Regions from separate parts of the Effusibacillus lacus genome, predicted to be linked through region 3. Evidence: riboswitches for the same ligand, from Rfam matches in the RefSeq annotation. Region 3 holds a riboswitch; each other region holds the start of a gene.

Evidence for each region. A riboswitch is a leader RNA that binds a small molecule or an ion and turns the genes downstream of it on or off. The one in region 3 is predicted to bind S-adenosylmethionine.
Region 1: another riboswitch for S-adenosylmethionine. It lies ahead of metH (methionine synthase); the one in region 3 lies ahead of EFBL_RS01030 (2,3-diketo-5-methylthiopentyl-1-phosphate enolase).
Region 2: another riboswitch for S-adenosylmethionine. It lies ahead of EFBL_RS14575 (methylenetetrahydrofolate reductase); the one in region 3 lies ahead of EFBL_RS01030 (2,3-diketo-5-methylthiopentyl-1-phosphate enolase).
Region 4: another riboswitch for S-adenosylmethionine. It lies ahead of EFBL_RS16760 (methionine ABC transporter ATP-binding protein); the one in region 3 lies ahead of EFBL_RS01030 (2,3-diketo-5-methylthiopentyl-1-phosphate enolase).

What each region holds. Positions count from the first base shown of each region.
Region 1 covers NZ_BDUF01000003.1:80,058-83,735, reverse strand. Annotated here, with positions in the region: gene EFBL_RS00590 (multicopper oxidase domain-containing protein) at 1-917, shown strand, start outside; gene EFBL_RS00585 (YciI family protein) at 968-1,282, opposite strand; SAM riboswitch class I at 1,378-1,481, shown strand; gene metH (methionine synthase) at 1,568-3,678, shown strand, end outside.
Region 2 covers NZ_BDUF01000084.1:20,596-24,273, reverse strand. Annotated here, with positions in the region: gene ggt (gamma-glutamyltransferase) at 1-1,278, opposite strand, end outside; gene EFBL_RS14575 (methylenetetrahydrofolate reductase) at 1,401-2,297, opposite strand; SAM riboswitch class I at 2,406-2,562, opposite strand; gene EFBL_RS14570 (shikimate dehydrogenase) at 2,958-3,678, opposite strand, start outside.
Region 3 covers NZ_BDUF01000004.1:61,687-65,364, forward strand. Annotated here, with positions in the region: gene EFBL_RS01020 (FtsW/RodA/SpoVE family cell cycle protein) at 1-530, shown strand, start outside; gene EFBL_RS01025 (pyridoxal phosphate-dependent aminotransferase) at 580-1,746, shown strand; SAM riboswitch class I at 1,848-2,015, shown strand; gene EFBL_RS01030 (2,3-diketo-5-methylthiopentyl-1-phosphate enolase) at 2,105-3,331, shown strand; gene EFBL_RS01035 (MtnX-like HAD-IB family phosphatase) at 3,400-3,678, shown strand, end outside.
Region 4 covers NZ_BDUF01000097.1:38,069-41,746, forward strand. Annotated here, with positions in the region: gene EFBL_RS16755 (methionine ABC transporter permease) at 1-601, opposite strand, end outside; gene EFBL_RS16760 (methionine ABC transporter ATP-binding protein) at 645-1,658, opposite strand; SAM riboswitch class I at 1,751-1,877, opposite strand; gene EFBL_RS16765 (PilZ domain-containing protein) at 1,984-2,382, opposite strand; gene leuB (3-isopropylmalate dehydrogenase) at 2,526-3,608, opposite strand; gene EFBL_RS16775 (2-isopropylmalate synthase) at 3,601-3,678, opposite strand, start outside.

The DNA of each region.
Region 1 (3,678 bases), on a different contig from region 3:
GCAATCAGAACTCGAAACCTGCACCAACAAATATGAATTTGCACGAAGGGATTAACCAACCCCCAGTTCCGGTTATTGTAAAGCGTACCGGTGATCATGAAGTCTATGTGGAGATGACTTCCCAGATTACGGACCTTGAGATTGCTCCCGGGGTAAAGTACAAAGCCTGGACCTTTAACGGAACGGCTCCCGGACCGGTCATCAAAGTAAAAGAAGGGGACACCATCAAATTCAAAATGAAAAATCTGGACCCGAAAGTCCCCCACAGTATGGACTTTCATGCGGTACACGCATCTCCGAGCAAAGACTTTGCCGATATCCATCCGAATGAAGAAGGCGTATTCACTTATCCGGCTATGACACCGGGCGTATTTATGTACCATTGCGGAACCAAGCCCGTATTGCTGCATATTGCCAACGGCATGTACGGTACGATTATCGTTGAGCCAAAAGACGGATATCCCACCGACAAAGAAATCAATCGGGAATTCATCATTACCCAGTCTGAATTCTACAAAGAAAACGACCTGAATGACATGACGAATGGAGTTCCATCATACGTTCTCTTCAACGGAAAGCATCCGGATCTCAGCAAGCCGTTCTATGCCAAAGTGGGAGACAAGGTTCGAATCTACTTCAACAACGTGGGTCCGAACGAAGTCAGCAGTTTCCACGTGGTAGGAACCACTTTTGACACCGTATATGTGGACGGCAATCCGAAGAACGTGCTGAACGGCCTGCAAGCTTATACTGTACCTGCATCTGGCGGTCTGGTTGTTGAGTTCAGGGTGTTGAAGGAAGGAACTTATCCGATCGTAACCCACCAGTTTAACCATGTTCAAAAAGGTGCGCTGGCCAAACTGATTGTCACCGCAGACGGCAACCCGCCGCAAACCGCTGACAAGTCCAGTCATTAAATGAAAGATTTACACCTCTCCCGCAAGGGGGAGGTTTTTTGCTGATTTGACTATTCTGCCATTCCCATATGCCGGTTCTCTTTGCAGGAGAGTTCAAGTACACGCAGTTCGTAGCTTTCAGCTCCCGATTGTACAAACGGATCCGCTTCGGCGATTCGTTTTGCTTCTTCATAGGAGGCGGCCTTAATGATGATCATACCGCCTTTGGAATCGGCAAAAGGTCCGCAGAGCACCAATTGATCTTTTTCCTCCAGGGCCTGTAAGTGTTTCACATGTGCGCGAATCAGATTCTCTGTCAGACTTTGGCCCGGGTTCTTGGTAAGCAAAATTACATAGCGGATGAACTGATTGTCCGGGGTATTCATTCGGTCCAGCCCCTTTCCGGTTTTTTCCTCTTATCCACTATCTTGACATGTGCCCCGGTTTCATGCAAACTAAATTAAAATCCAAAATAGCAAGACTTCTATCCAGAGTGGCGGAGGGAACTGGCCCGATGATACCACAGCAACCGGTGCGCGGCACACGGTGCTAATTCCAGCAGATTGACATTCTGGAAGATAGGAGGAGCGGACACCGAAGTTTGGCCCTCTCTGACAGGAGAGGGTTTTTAGTTTGCAGGGGGCGACCCTCATTAGGTAAGGGGGAGAAGCATGACGGCACGCGGACAATTGTTGCGCGAACAAATGAAGAAGAAGATTCTGATCCTTGACGGTGCGATGGGGACGATGATCCAGCAGGCGGGACTTACGGCTGACGATTTTGGCGGGGAAGAATACGAAGGCTGCAATGAATACCTGAATCTGACACGTCCCGATGTGATTCAAGGAATTCACGAGCAGTACCTGGCAGCGGGGGCCGACATCATTGAAACCAACACCTTCGGTTCCACCCGGCTGGTGCTGGCTGAATACAACCTGCAGGACAAGGCTGACGAGATCAACCTGGCGGCTGCCCGTTTGGCGGTGGAAGCGGCCCGCAAATACTCGACGCCGGAATGGCCCCGCTTTGTTGCGGGGGCTATGGGCCCCACCACCAAGACGTTGTCTGTGACCGGCGGAACCACCTTTGAAGAGTTGATGGAAAACTATTACCGGCAAGCCAAAGTGTTGATTCAGGGCGGGGTGGACATGCTGCTGCTGGAAACGGCCCAGGATACTCTCAATGTCAAAGCGGGCAGTCTTGGAATCAGGAAAGCGTTTGAGGAGCTGGGCGAGGAACTTCCGCTGATGTTATCAGGAACCATCGAACCAATGGGAACCACGCTGGCAGGCCAGAATATCGAGTCGTTCTACATCTCGCTGGAACATTTGAAGCCGATCACCGTGGGACTTAACTGTGCAACGGGACCGGAGTTTATGCGGGACCATCTGCGAACTCTGTCCGAATTGGCCCAGTGTGGGGTCAGCTGCTATCCGAACGCAGGATTGCCTGATGAGAACGGACATTACCACGAATCTCCGCAAGCATTGGCGAAAAAAATGGCCGGGTTCGCAGAACTGGGCTGGCTGAACATTGCGGGGGGCTGTTGTGGCACGACACCCGAACATATCCGCGCCCTGGCGGAAGCATTGAAAGATTACAAGCCCAGACAGGAAGCCGGAGGACACCTGCCGGCCGTTTCCGGTATTGAGACAGTGTATCTGGAAGCGGACAACCGTCCTTTGATGGTCGGAGAGAGGACGAACGTTATCGGTTCCAAGAAGTTCCGAACACTGATTGCGGAGGGCTTGTATGAAGACGCGTCGGAAATTGCCCGCGCCCAGGTGAAGAAAGGGGCGCACATCATCGATATCTGTCTGGCCGATCCGGACCGGGACGAGTATGGCGACATGGAGAATTTTCTAAACTATGTCGTCAAGAAGGTGAAAGTGCCGTTGATGATTGACTCCACCGATGTGCGGGTGATGGAGCTTGGCTTGAAACATTCGCAAGGGAAAGCCATTCTCAACTCCATTAACCTTGAGGACGGAGAGAAGCGGTTTGAGGAAGTGGCCCCTCTGATTACCCGCTACGGGGCGGCGGTAGTAGTAGGAACCATCGATGAGACCGGAATGGCGGTTACCCGGGAACGCAAGCTGGAAGTGGCCAAGCGATCCTATGATCTGCTGGTAAACAAGTATGGCGTTAATCCGCAGGACATTATCTTCGATCCGCTGGTATTCCCGGTAGGCACAGGGGATGAGCAGTATATCGGGTCGGCGTTGGAGACGGTGGAAGGAATCCGTTTGATCAAGGAATCGATGCCGGAGTGCGGCAGTATTCTTGGAATCTCCAACGTGTCCTTTGGTCTTCCGCCTGCGGGCCGGGAAGTGCTCAATGCGGTGTTCCTGTATCACTGCACCAAAGCCGGGCTGGATTATGCAATCGTAAACACGGAGAAATTGGAGCGCTACGCGTCCATTCCGGAAGAAGAACGGCGGTTGGCAGAAGAACTGCTGTTCCGTACGAATGAACAGACACTCGCCGAATTTACCGCTTTTTATCGGGAAAAGAAAGTGGCCAAAGTGAAGGAAGTCTCCAGCCTGTCCCTTGAGGAGAGGTTGGCCAATTATGTGGTGGAAGGCAGCAAGGACGGCCTGATTGACGACCTGAACGAAGCATTGAAGAAATACGCTCCCCTTGACATTATTAACGGTCCGCTGATGAAAGGCATGGAAGAAGTCGGACGGCTGTTTAACGACAACGAATTGATTGTGGCGGAAGTGCTGCAAAGCGCGGAAGTAATGAAGGCGGCCGTGGCACATCTTGAACCGTTCATGGA
Region 2 (3,678 bases), on a different contig from region 3:
TCCGTAACCAGGAACCATGATCCCCGATCCGAACACCGCTTCAATCGTGGTGGTATAGGCCACCATGTTGCCCCATTTGTCCATCACGGAAAAATGGGTCGTCTGCCCCACGGGCTTCTCTTCCAAATCCGCCTGTGAGGCACCCGGAGCCTTGCCTTCATACTTCCAGGGATCGCCTGCCTTGACAGCGTTGGATGCCTGGTTCGGATTGATCAGTTTCCGTCTTTCCTTGATGTAGTTCTCATCAATCAGACCTTTCTTCGGAACCGGATAGAAGTCTTCATCCGCCATGTACTGGGCGCGGTCCGCATAGGCCAGATGCATGGCTTCAATCAAACGGTGCAGGTAATCGGCAGAGTTGAGGCCCATTTTCTGCACATCGTATCCTTCCATCAGTTTCAGGATCTGCAGGATCGTCAAACCACCCGAGCTGGGCGGCGACATGGAGGCAATCTCATAGCCCCTGTATGTGCCCCGAACCGGTTCTCTTTCCTTCACGGTGTAGTTTCGGAGGTCTTCCATCGTCATGGTGCCGCCGCGCTTTTGCACCTCGGCCACCAGCGCTTCGCCGACCTCCCCGTTGTAAAGCACATCCGATCCCTTCTCCTTGATCAGCTTCAGGGTTTTGGCCAAGTCGGGCTGTACCAGCAGATCGCCTTCCTGCAACGGCGTACCGTTTGGCACGAATACCTGGCCTGCAGTGCCGTATTGCTGCAGCTTTTTGACGTCATCCTTAATGTACATGGCGGTTGCCCAGTTAACGGGAACCCCATTCTCCGCGTAGGCAATGGCCGGGTCGATCACATCCGCCAATTTCATGGTGCCATACTTTGCAAGAGCCGTTTCCACTCCTTTCAGGGTTCCGGGTACGCCCACCGCTTTGCCGCCGGTATGGCGTTCAAACCAGGGAACGGGCTTGCCGTCCTTGTCGAGAAACAGTTTGGGGTCGACGTTTTTCGGCGCCATTTCCCGGCTGTCCAGGATGGTGATCTTGTTCTGGTCCTTGAGATAAATCATCATGAACCCGCCGCCGCCGATTCCCGACATCATCGGTTCGACCACATTCAGTGACAGTTGGATCGCCGCAGCCGCGTCCACCGCGTTGCCGCCTTTTGCCAGAATCTCCTTTCCCGCTTGAGCAGCCAACGGATGGGAGACAGCCACCATACCCTGGGTGGCCCCCAGCATCTTGTCGTCCACCCCGGGCACCCTGGCGAGTGCCGGAGAAGCGCTTGCCAGCATCACTGCGGATGCCAAAGCCAAAGCTCTAACTCTCATAGAATCCCCCCTGGTAGAATAGAAAAAGGCAGTACAAAACTATCGTACCGCCAAATTGAAAGACTATTCAATAGATTCGACAAAAGTAGACGTTACCTGATAGACTTCTACATGTTACCGGTTCACAGCGCGATGGAAGGCTCTACTTTGATTTCCAGCACATCATAAACCGTTTGCAGGTTGTTGAGGGGATACAGGTGAACCCCCGCCACATGGGGCTTCAGAGCATAGTACAGCTCCTGCGCGATTTCAACGCCTGCTTCACGGCCACCCGCCTCAACCCGATCAATGATTTCCCGGCGGATTGTAATACCGGGAACTTTCTCATTCAGGAAGCGGGCTTGCTTGGCGCTTTTGAGCGGCAAAATACCGTAGAGTACGTAGACAGGAAGGCCCTCTTTTACCACCCGTTCCTGGTACCGCAGGGCCGTTTCCACATCGAACACGGGCTGGGTCTGTACGAATCTGACGCCGGCTTCCACCTTTGCCCGGAGTTTGGAGAACTCCACTTCCTGATCGTCCGCTCCAGGATTGGCCGCACCGCCGATAAAGAAGTCAGTTGGGGCATTCAATGCTTTGCCCGCCAGGTCGGAACCTTCGTTCAAACGCTTTGCAATCTTCACAAGTCCGATGGCATCCACTTCAAATACACCCCGTGCTTCCGGATGATCGCCCCGGCTGGGCTGATCGCCCGTGAGGGTCAGGATGTTGCGGACACCAAGTGCGGCTGCCCCCAGCAGTTCCGACTGCAGCCCCAGGATATTGCGGTCACGGCAGGTCAGATGGAAGATGGCTTCCAATCCCAGGTCTTGCTGTACGATGTGGGAGAGCGCAATCGGACTCATCCGCAGCGTTGCCATCGGGGAATCGGCGATGTTCACCGCATCGACATACCCCCGCAAATGCTTCGCCGTCAGCATGGTCGGCATCGGATCCGCCCCTTTCGGCGGCTCCAACTCCACGGTCACAACGCTTTTTCCAAGACTCAGCTTCTCTCTCAATCCGTGAATCTGATACATAGTTCCACTCCTCTGAAGGTATTGGGAACCTCTCCTCCCGGGGTCTGGCAAAATACGAAAACCTCTTTCTCTGTGAGAAAGAGGTTCGCTATATACGCAGCCAACCCTCTCTCATCTTTCACAGGCCATCCCTGTGTCGGAATTGGCACCGTGCCTGTACTCCGGACAGTTTCCGCTTCTCGTGGCGGTAAATCGAATCCGGGTCGCTCAGGCCGGTTGCCGCGGCTTCATCGGGCCAGTCCCTCAGCCGAACTCTGGATAAGAGCGGTTCTTTTGAAATTGTCAGAAACAAATACTCTATCGAAAGAGTAATGGATACCGGGGTGGTATGTCAATATAATTTTGAGTGGAAAAAAAGCACCCATCTGCTTCCCGGCAAATGGGTGCTTTTTTAAGAAGAGTCCCGACGGCCCCACCTGCGCCATCGGGTGTGACGGCCACATCTGCCGTCCTGCCTGTTGCCTGACGTACCCCGGCCAAACTCCGTCTTTGGCCACGACAAGCGGTGTAAGGTTCGCCCCAACAGATCCCTCATTGCAATCCTTCCGTACAATCCCTACAGCTTGCAGGGGCTGATAATCACCCCATGCAAAACTCCCGTTCCATAAATATACTTTCTTTCATACACTATGTCAAACCAATTTTATTTTTTTTAAAGAGTTAAGAGCGCTTGGCTTTGACGGCCTTTCCCTTCTTCGAACCGGTGGGGGCCGAAACTTTACGGATCTCGCGAATCATTTCGGGCGTCAGTTGCTTGCCAAATGAACGGAACCCGGCCAGTTTGAATCCGTGTTTTCTTGCCAGTTCATCGATTTGCCGCACCTGCTCCACACGAATGTTGCGGCCAAGGGTAAAGCATTCATATCGTTTCTCGAGAGCGAGGATCATCGTTTCTGCCATACAGGCAAAAACAACCCCCTTGGGCAGCCCGAACCGGAACTTCGACTCATACTCTCCCGGCACCTCTACCAGGCCGCCTTCAATCACCAAGACGTCCGGCCGCTGCAACGCCACTGTCTTGGCCACGTCGCGGGGGCGGGCCACATCACACACGACGGAACCCGGGCGCAGATCCTCCGGATACAGGACCGTATCGGCGCTGCCTGTAACGGTCACGACCAGCTCCGCTTTTCGTACGGTATGGCGTGGATCTGTCGAGACATTCACCGTTTTGCCCGATTCGCTCATGATGTAAGAGGCCAACTGCTCCAACTTGGCTTCATCCCTGGCAACCAGTGTCAGTTTCCCCACATGTGGGGCCAGCATCCTCGCGCAGATGGCGCCAATCGATCCGGTTGCGCCAATGACCGCCAAATGGGCTCTCGACGGTTCAATATCCATCAGTACTGCCGCTTGCCGCGTGGCCTGGATGGCAGTTGCC
Region 3 (3,678 bases):
AATACTATTTGAAGTTTGTTGAAATGCTTCCGTTAAAGCCTTACCAGAAAGCCCGGTTTGTTGTGGTGATTGACCCGGCCCTGGCCAAGGACTGGGGATATCAGGTCCAACAGGCGATTATTGCCATCGGGAACGGTGGGCTGCCCGGCAAAGGGCTGCTGCAGGGGTCCCAGACACAAGGGGCATTTGTCCCCGAGCAGCAAACGGACATGATCTTTTCGGCGATCGGGGAAGACTTTGGATTCATCGGAACCTCGATTTTGATCATTCTGTTTTTCATTATGCTGCAGAGAATGGTAAAGATAGCGACCACTACCTCCGACCCGTTCGGAACCTATTTTATTGCGGGTGCCATCGGGATGTTCGGGTTTCAGATATTTGAGAACATCGGAATGAATCTGGCGGTGATGCCTGCCGCAGGGATCACGCTTCCCTTTGTTTCTTACGGAGGCACGTCGCTGCTGACCAACTTCATTATCATGGGAATTGTCCAATCGATTGCGATCCGAAGGCGAAAGTTGAGGTTTTAACTTTATGTTTTGTGCAGATTTTTTGTTCGCGGAAAGGTGGCAGTGACAGATGATTGTGCAACCGGCAGATCGGCTCCGGCGGCTGCCCGAGCAATTTTTCTCGGCGCTGGTTCGAAAAGCCAATGCGTATATAGCAGAAGGGTATGACGTGATCAATTTGGGGCAGGGAAATCCCGACCTGCCGACCCCCTCTCACATTGTGGAGTCCATGCGGGAAGCGGTGCTTGACCCTGTGACCCACCGGTATTCTCCTTTTTCCGGGCTGCCGGAATTGAAGGAGGCGATTGCCGACTGGTACAAGAGGGAGTTTGATGTGGATCTTGATCCCGCTTCCGAAGTCGCCATTCTTTTCGGGGGAAAAGTCGGACTGGTGGAGATCAGCCAGTGCTTGCTCAACAAAGGGGATGTGTGCCTGGTACCGGATCCCGGCTATCCTGATTATTGGTCGGGAGTGGCCATGAGCGGCGGGGAGATGGTGATGATGCCGCTTCTGCGGGAGAACCGCTTTTTGCCGGACTACTCAATCATTCCGGAAAATGTGCTGCGGCGCGCGAAGCTGATGTTCCTGAATTACCCGAACAACCCAACGGCTGCGACTGCGAATGAGCAATTTTTCCGGGACACGGTGGACTTTGCCGCACGGCACGGGATTGTGGTCGCCCATGATTTTGCGTATGGCGCAATCGGTTTTGACGGTGAGAAGCCGGTTTCATTCTTGCAGATCCCGGGAGCGAAAGAGGTGGGCGTTGAGTTTTACACCATGTCAAAGACTTACAACATGGCCGGTTGGCGGGTCGGCTTTGCACTGGGGAACCGTGATGTAATCTCTTTGATCAATCTGGTCCAGGACCATTTTTACGTAAGTCTGTTTGCGGCCATTCAACGGGCTTCCATTACGGCACTGCGCTCCTCGCAGGACTGCGTGCGGGAATTGGTGGCCGTTTATGAAAGCCGAAGGGATGTGCTCGTAGACGGCTTGCGGGATTTGGGATGGGATTGCCCCGCTCCGAAAGGCTCTTTCTTCACCTGGGTTCCGATCCCCAATGGTATGGGATCGGTGGAGTTTGCCGACTATGTGCTGGACAAGGCCCATGTGGTGATGGCGCCCGGGATCGGCTTTGGAAAAAGCGGCGAGGGCTATGTGCGAGTCGGGTTATTGGCACCGGAGGACCGGCTGCGGGAAGCGGTCGAGCGGCTGGGGCGGATTGGGCTGTAGTTGTCTCTCAAAAAATTGTCAAAAAAATTATTGACACCTCCTCCTGCCTATCGTATTATTTCTCTAAGTTTACAAATTTTCCAATTGCATAATTAGTTAGACTCTTATCCAGAGCAGGCTGAGGGACTGGCCCGATGACGCCCGGCAACCGGATTCGCAAAAGTGCGGGGTTCCAATGGAACCCGTATCACCGAGAAAGAAACATCTTCCCTTCATGCGGATCAATGGTGCTAACTCCTGCAGAATGTTGCAATTCTGAGAGATGAGAGGCGAGGGATTGATTTGATATACGCCTCTTTTCTTCGGAAAAGGGGCGTTTTTGATTTTGCTTGGCGGTGTTGGTGAAAGGGGTAAACACATGGGGGATTTGAACCAGCAAGATTACGTAGTAGCAACCTATCTCGTACACGGAAGTGGAGATTTTCATAAAAAAGCACAGGGCATTGCAGTAGGTCTGACAGTCGGCTCCTGGACGGATCTGCCTGCCGAGCGCCAGGAACAGATGAAGAAACACCTGGGGCATGTGGTGGCGGTTGAAGAACTGGGCAGAGATGAGGAACGCAATGGGAAAGCGCTGTTAAAGATTGCATATCCAACGTTGAACTTTACGCCGGATATTCCGGCTCTTCTGACATCTGTTTTTGGCAAACTGTCCATGGACGGTGCCATCAAGCTGGTGGATCTTGACTTGCCGGACTCCTACACGAAGCGCTTTCCCGGGCCCAAATTCGGAATCGACGGGGTCAGACAAAGCCTGGGGGTCTATGACCGGCCGCTGTTGATGTCCATCTTCAAATCCTGCATCGGATACGACAGCGAGACGCTGGCGGAGCTGTTCTACCAGCAGGCACTTGGCGGCGTGGATCTGGTAAAGGACGATGAGATATTCTTTGACGATACGTATGCGCCGTTTGAGAAGCGAATTGAGGCCTGTATCAAGGCAGCCGGGCGGGCGGAGACAGAAACGGGCAAAAAAGTGCTTTATGCGGCCAACTTGGCAGGACCTGTAACAGAGATTGTCGAGAAAGCCAAGCGTGCGGTACGGGCCGGGGCCAATGCGTTGCTGCTCAACGTCCTGGCATACGGTTATGATGTGCTGCACCGACTGGCAGCAGACCCGGAAATCAACATTCCGATCATGGCACACCCGGCACTGGCAGGAGCGATTTATCCGTCACCGCAATACGGGATCAGTGCCCCCATCATTCTTGGAAAAATCATGCGGGTGGCAGGCGCGGACCTGGTTCTGTATCCGTCTGCATACGGGTCGGTGGCACTTGAGAGAGAAGAGACTCTGGCGATTGCAGCGGAGTTGCGGAAGGAATCGGGCTTGCTCAAGAGGGTTTTCCCCGTGCCTTCGGCAGGCATTCATCCGGGACTGGTACCCCGTCTTTATGAAGACTTGGGGAACGACCAGGTGATCAATGCGGGCGGCGGGATTCACGGGCATCCGGGTGGTTCCGCAGCCGGAGGCAGAGCGTTTGCTGCGGCGATTGACGCGGTTGTGAAGGGGGAAGGCCTGCAGGAAGCTGCGGCAAAGAGTCCGGAACTGGCCAAAGCACTTGAATTATGGGGAGGGAAATGAGTTTGGCAAACGACAGCAAGTCGATCGTAATCTTTTGTGACTTTGACGGGACGATTACCGAACGGGACATGATCATCTCCCTTATGGAGCGTTTCGGACCGGATGGCTGGGAAGCGATCAAGGATGACATACTGTCCCAACGCATTTCGGTTCAGGAAGGTGTCGGAAAGCTCTTTTCCCTAATACCGTCTGTCAGGCGAGAAGAACTTGTCCAATATGCCAAAGATACTGTGAAAATCCGGAACGGGTTTGCCGAGTTTGTTGCCTATTGCAAGGCCAACGGTATTCCGTTTCTGGTGACAAGCGGCGGCATCGACTTTTTTGTCGAACCGATCCTGACTCCTTAT
Region 4 (3,678 bases), on a different contig from region 3:
CCAGCCAATCGCCGATGGACTGCAGAATTTGCACCAGGACGATCAGTATGGCGACCGTTACCAACATGACATCTGTTTGAAAGCGCTGATAGCCATACCGTATGGCCAGATCCCCCAAACCGCCCCCGCCGATAACGCCTGACATTGCGGTATATGACACCAATGCCACAGTCGTAATTGTAATGCCGGCGATCAGTCCGGGACGGGATTCAGGCAGCAGAACCCTTGAAATGATTTGCCAGTGGGTTGCCCCCATCGATTGGGCTGCTTCGATGACTCCCTTGTCCACTTCCCGCAAAGAAGTTTCCACAAGCCTTGCGAAAAATGGGGCCGCGCCAATCACAAGCGGTGGAATCGAACCCTGGATCCCGAGGGATGTCCCGACAATCAGCTTGGTAAAAGGAATCAACAGAATCATCAGAATGATAAACGGTACGGACCGCAGGATATTGACCACAAAGGAAGCGGTTGCGTAGAACAGCCGGTTTTCCAATAACTGTCCTTTGGAAGTCAGGAACAACAACACTCCCACCGGAAGACCGATGATAACGGTAAACAATGCGGACAGGCCCAGCATAATGAGCGTGTCTATCGTCGCCATTCCAATTTCCGCCCATTCGAGGTTCACAAAGCTGATTTCCAATTCAGATCACCTCCACTTCGAGTCCACGGTTCCGAAGCGCAGTCACCGTGTTCACAATCTGCTCTTTCTTGCCGTCCAGTTCAACCACCAGCTGTCCGTAAGGTGTGTCTTTCATGCGGGAAATGGTGCCCTGCAGGATATTGAAAGAAGCCCCGGTTTCCATCATGGTTTCGAACAAGACCGGTTGATAAGTTTGTTCCCCAAGGAACGTGATCCGAACAATCGTCCGGTCTCCAACCGCTTTCTCGTGGGCCACCGTTTCCTGCAATTCCATCGAATCGGCCACTTGCTCCACAAATTCCTTTGTGGTGGGGTGCTGAGGCCTTAAGAACACATCTGCCACAGGTCCGGTCTCGACTATTTGTCCCCCGTCAATGACAGCCACCCGGTCGCAAATAGAACGGATCACATGCATTTCATGCGTGATCAGCACGATTGTGATGCCCAACTGGCGATTTATGTCCCGCAGCAAGGCCAGAATCGAATTGGTAGTTTGCGGATCCAGCGCTGACGTAGCTTCATCGCAAAGCAGCACGGCAGGATCATTGGCCAGTGCCCTGGCAATGCCCACCCGCTGCTTCTGACCGCCTGACAGTTGGGCTGGATACTTGTCCCGATGCTGCTCCAATCCTACAAGCTTTAACAGTTCCGCTACCTTGCGCTCAATATCCGCTTTTGGACGTCTGGCCAATTGCAGAGGGAACGCAATGTTTTCACCCACCGTGGCGGAAGACAGCAAATTGAAATGTTGGAAGATCATTCCGATTCTCCGGCGTTTCTCCTGCAGTTCCCTGGCAGTAAGCGATGTAAGGTCAACTCCATCCACAATCACCCGCCCGGAAGTAGGTTGTTCCAACAGATTCATGCAGCGGATCAGCGTACTTTTACCGGCACCGGAATGACCGATGACCCCGAATATTTCTCCTTTCCCAATCGACAGGTGAATGCCGCTCAGCGCGGGTACCTCCGATTTTCCGACGATATAGTGTTTATGCAAATCCTGTAATTGGATCATACGTAACACCCCCATTTCCGCTCTGAAGTTTGCCGTCATAGAAAAAACCCTTTTTCTACAGACTGAAAAAGGGCTTTCATTTCGAATGTCCCTTCTCATCTGTCAGGTATTCGGATACCTGAAGGAATTGGCACCATGCCGCCCGTCTAAAGCGATTGCTTCAGACGAACCGGTTGCCGGGCTTCATTGGGCCTGTCCCTCCGCCTCTCTGGATAAGAAGAATTACCGTTTATATGAATTATGAATATTTTATACTAAAAAGACAAATCTCAGTATACCTATTTCATGTCAGTTAGTCAATAAAAAATCCTGCATTAAAAGCAGGTCATGTCCGGCAATTAGGTTTTTCATCGGAGTTCATGTTCTTTTGGTTCCGGCTTCGAATTTGAAGCTGGTAGAGTTTCGACATCAGTTCCCGTTGCTCCCTGTCAGTGAAAAAGACGAACTTGACACCATATTGGAATTGATCGGATGTCGATTTTTTCCATACCAGTTGGCCATAAACCTGTAACTGTTGTTCAGGTAAGTTCACATCAAATTTCCAGATCAATTCTTCACTGACAGGAATGTCACGTTCCGAAACAAAACAGAGTCCTCCTCCGGAGATGTTTCTCAATACGACTTCAAACTGTTTTCCGATAGGCATATACCGGTTGCCAAGCTTTCTTAGTTGAAGCGAACAAAAGGCGTTCAGTGGAATCCTGTAATGCTCCCTCCGCTGCATGCTGATTTCCAGCCTTTACTTTGAGATTAAAGGAGACAGTTTTAAGTTATCAAAATTTTCTTCCGGTCTCCAGTTACTCAAGTCCTATTTTAATGACCCCATTTTGGTAGAGAAAAAGCGTTGCCCGTAGGCAACGCCCAAGATCAGGACGGAATTCTGCAGCCAATCGCCTGTACGATCAGGTCTCCCATCTCAGATGTTGATACTTTGGTGTCTTGGGGACCGGCCAGATCAGCAGTCCGAGCACCCTTTGCGAGAACCTCTTGAACCGACTGTTCAATTATGGCAGCTTCCTGTTCCCACCCGAAGGAATGGCGGAGCATCATTGCCGCTGACAGAATGATTCCCAAGGGATTGGCGATCCCCTTCCCTGCAATGTCCGGTGCTGAACCGTGAATCGGTTCATACAGACCGACTTGTGCCCCAAGGCTGGCAGAGGGCAGCATGCCGATCGATCCTGTCAGCATGGCCGCTTCATCCGACAAGATGTCTCCAAACATGTTCTCGGTAACCAATACGTCAAACTGGCGCGGATTGCGGATCAACTGCATGGCACAATTGTCCACCAGGATATGCTCACACTGTACATCCGGGTAATCTTTGGCAACCTGGTTCACCGTTTCCCGCCAGAGCCGGGATGATTCCAACACGTTGGCTTTATCGACCGAATGCAGAAGCTTTTTTCTGTTTCTGGCAATAACAAATGCCATTCGTACAATCCGTTCAATTTCTTCTGTTGTATAAACCAGAGTATCAGTTGCCTGTTCCCCGCTGACGTGCGGCTTCCTCGACTTGTCTCCAAAATAGATGCCGCCTGTCAACTCACGAACAATCAGCAGGTCCACTTCTGCCAGAACTTCCTCCTTCAAGGTGGAAGCGTGCAGCAGCGGTTCATATGCCTTCACGGGCCGCAGGTTTGCAAAGACCCCTAACTCTTTGCGCATTCTCAGCAAACCGGCCTCAGGACGCAGATTCCCCGGATTCTGATCCCACTTTGGACCGCCTACGGCAGCCAGCAGCACTGCGTCAGATTCTTTCAAACCTTGCAGGGTTTGAGGCGGCAGGGGGTCTCCAAACTCATCAATCGCTGTTCCCCCGATGGGCAGGGATTGAAAAGTAAACTCCCTGGAAAACTCTTTGCCGACAGCTTCCAGGACTTTAACCGCTTCCGCCATGATCTCGGGTCCGATCCCGTCCCCCGGAAGCAGCGCGATTTTTTTAGGCATGCAAGTTCACCTGCTCCTTCAAGCGCCGGTACTCACGACCAAAAGTATCCATCCGCTTCATAATGATTCG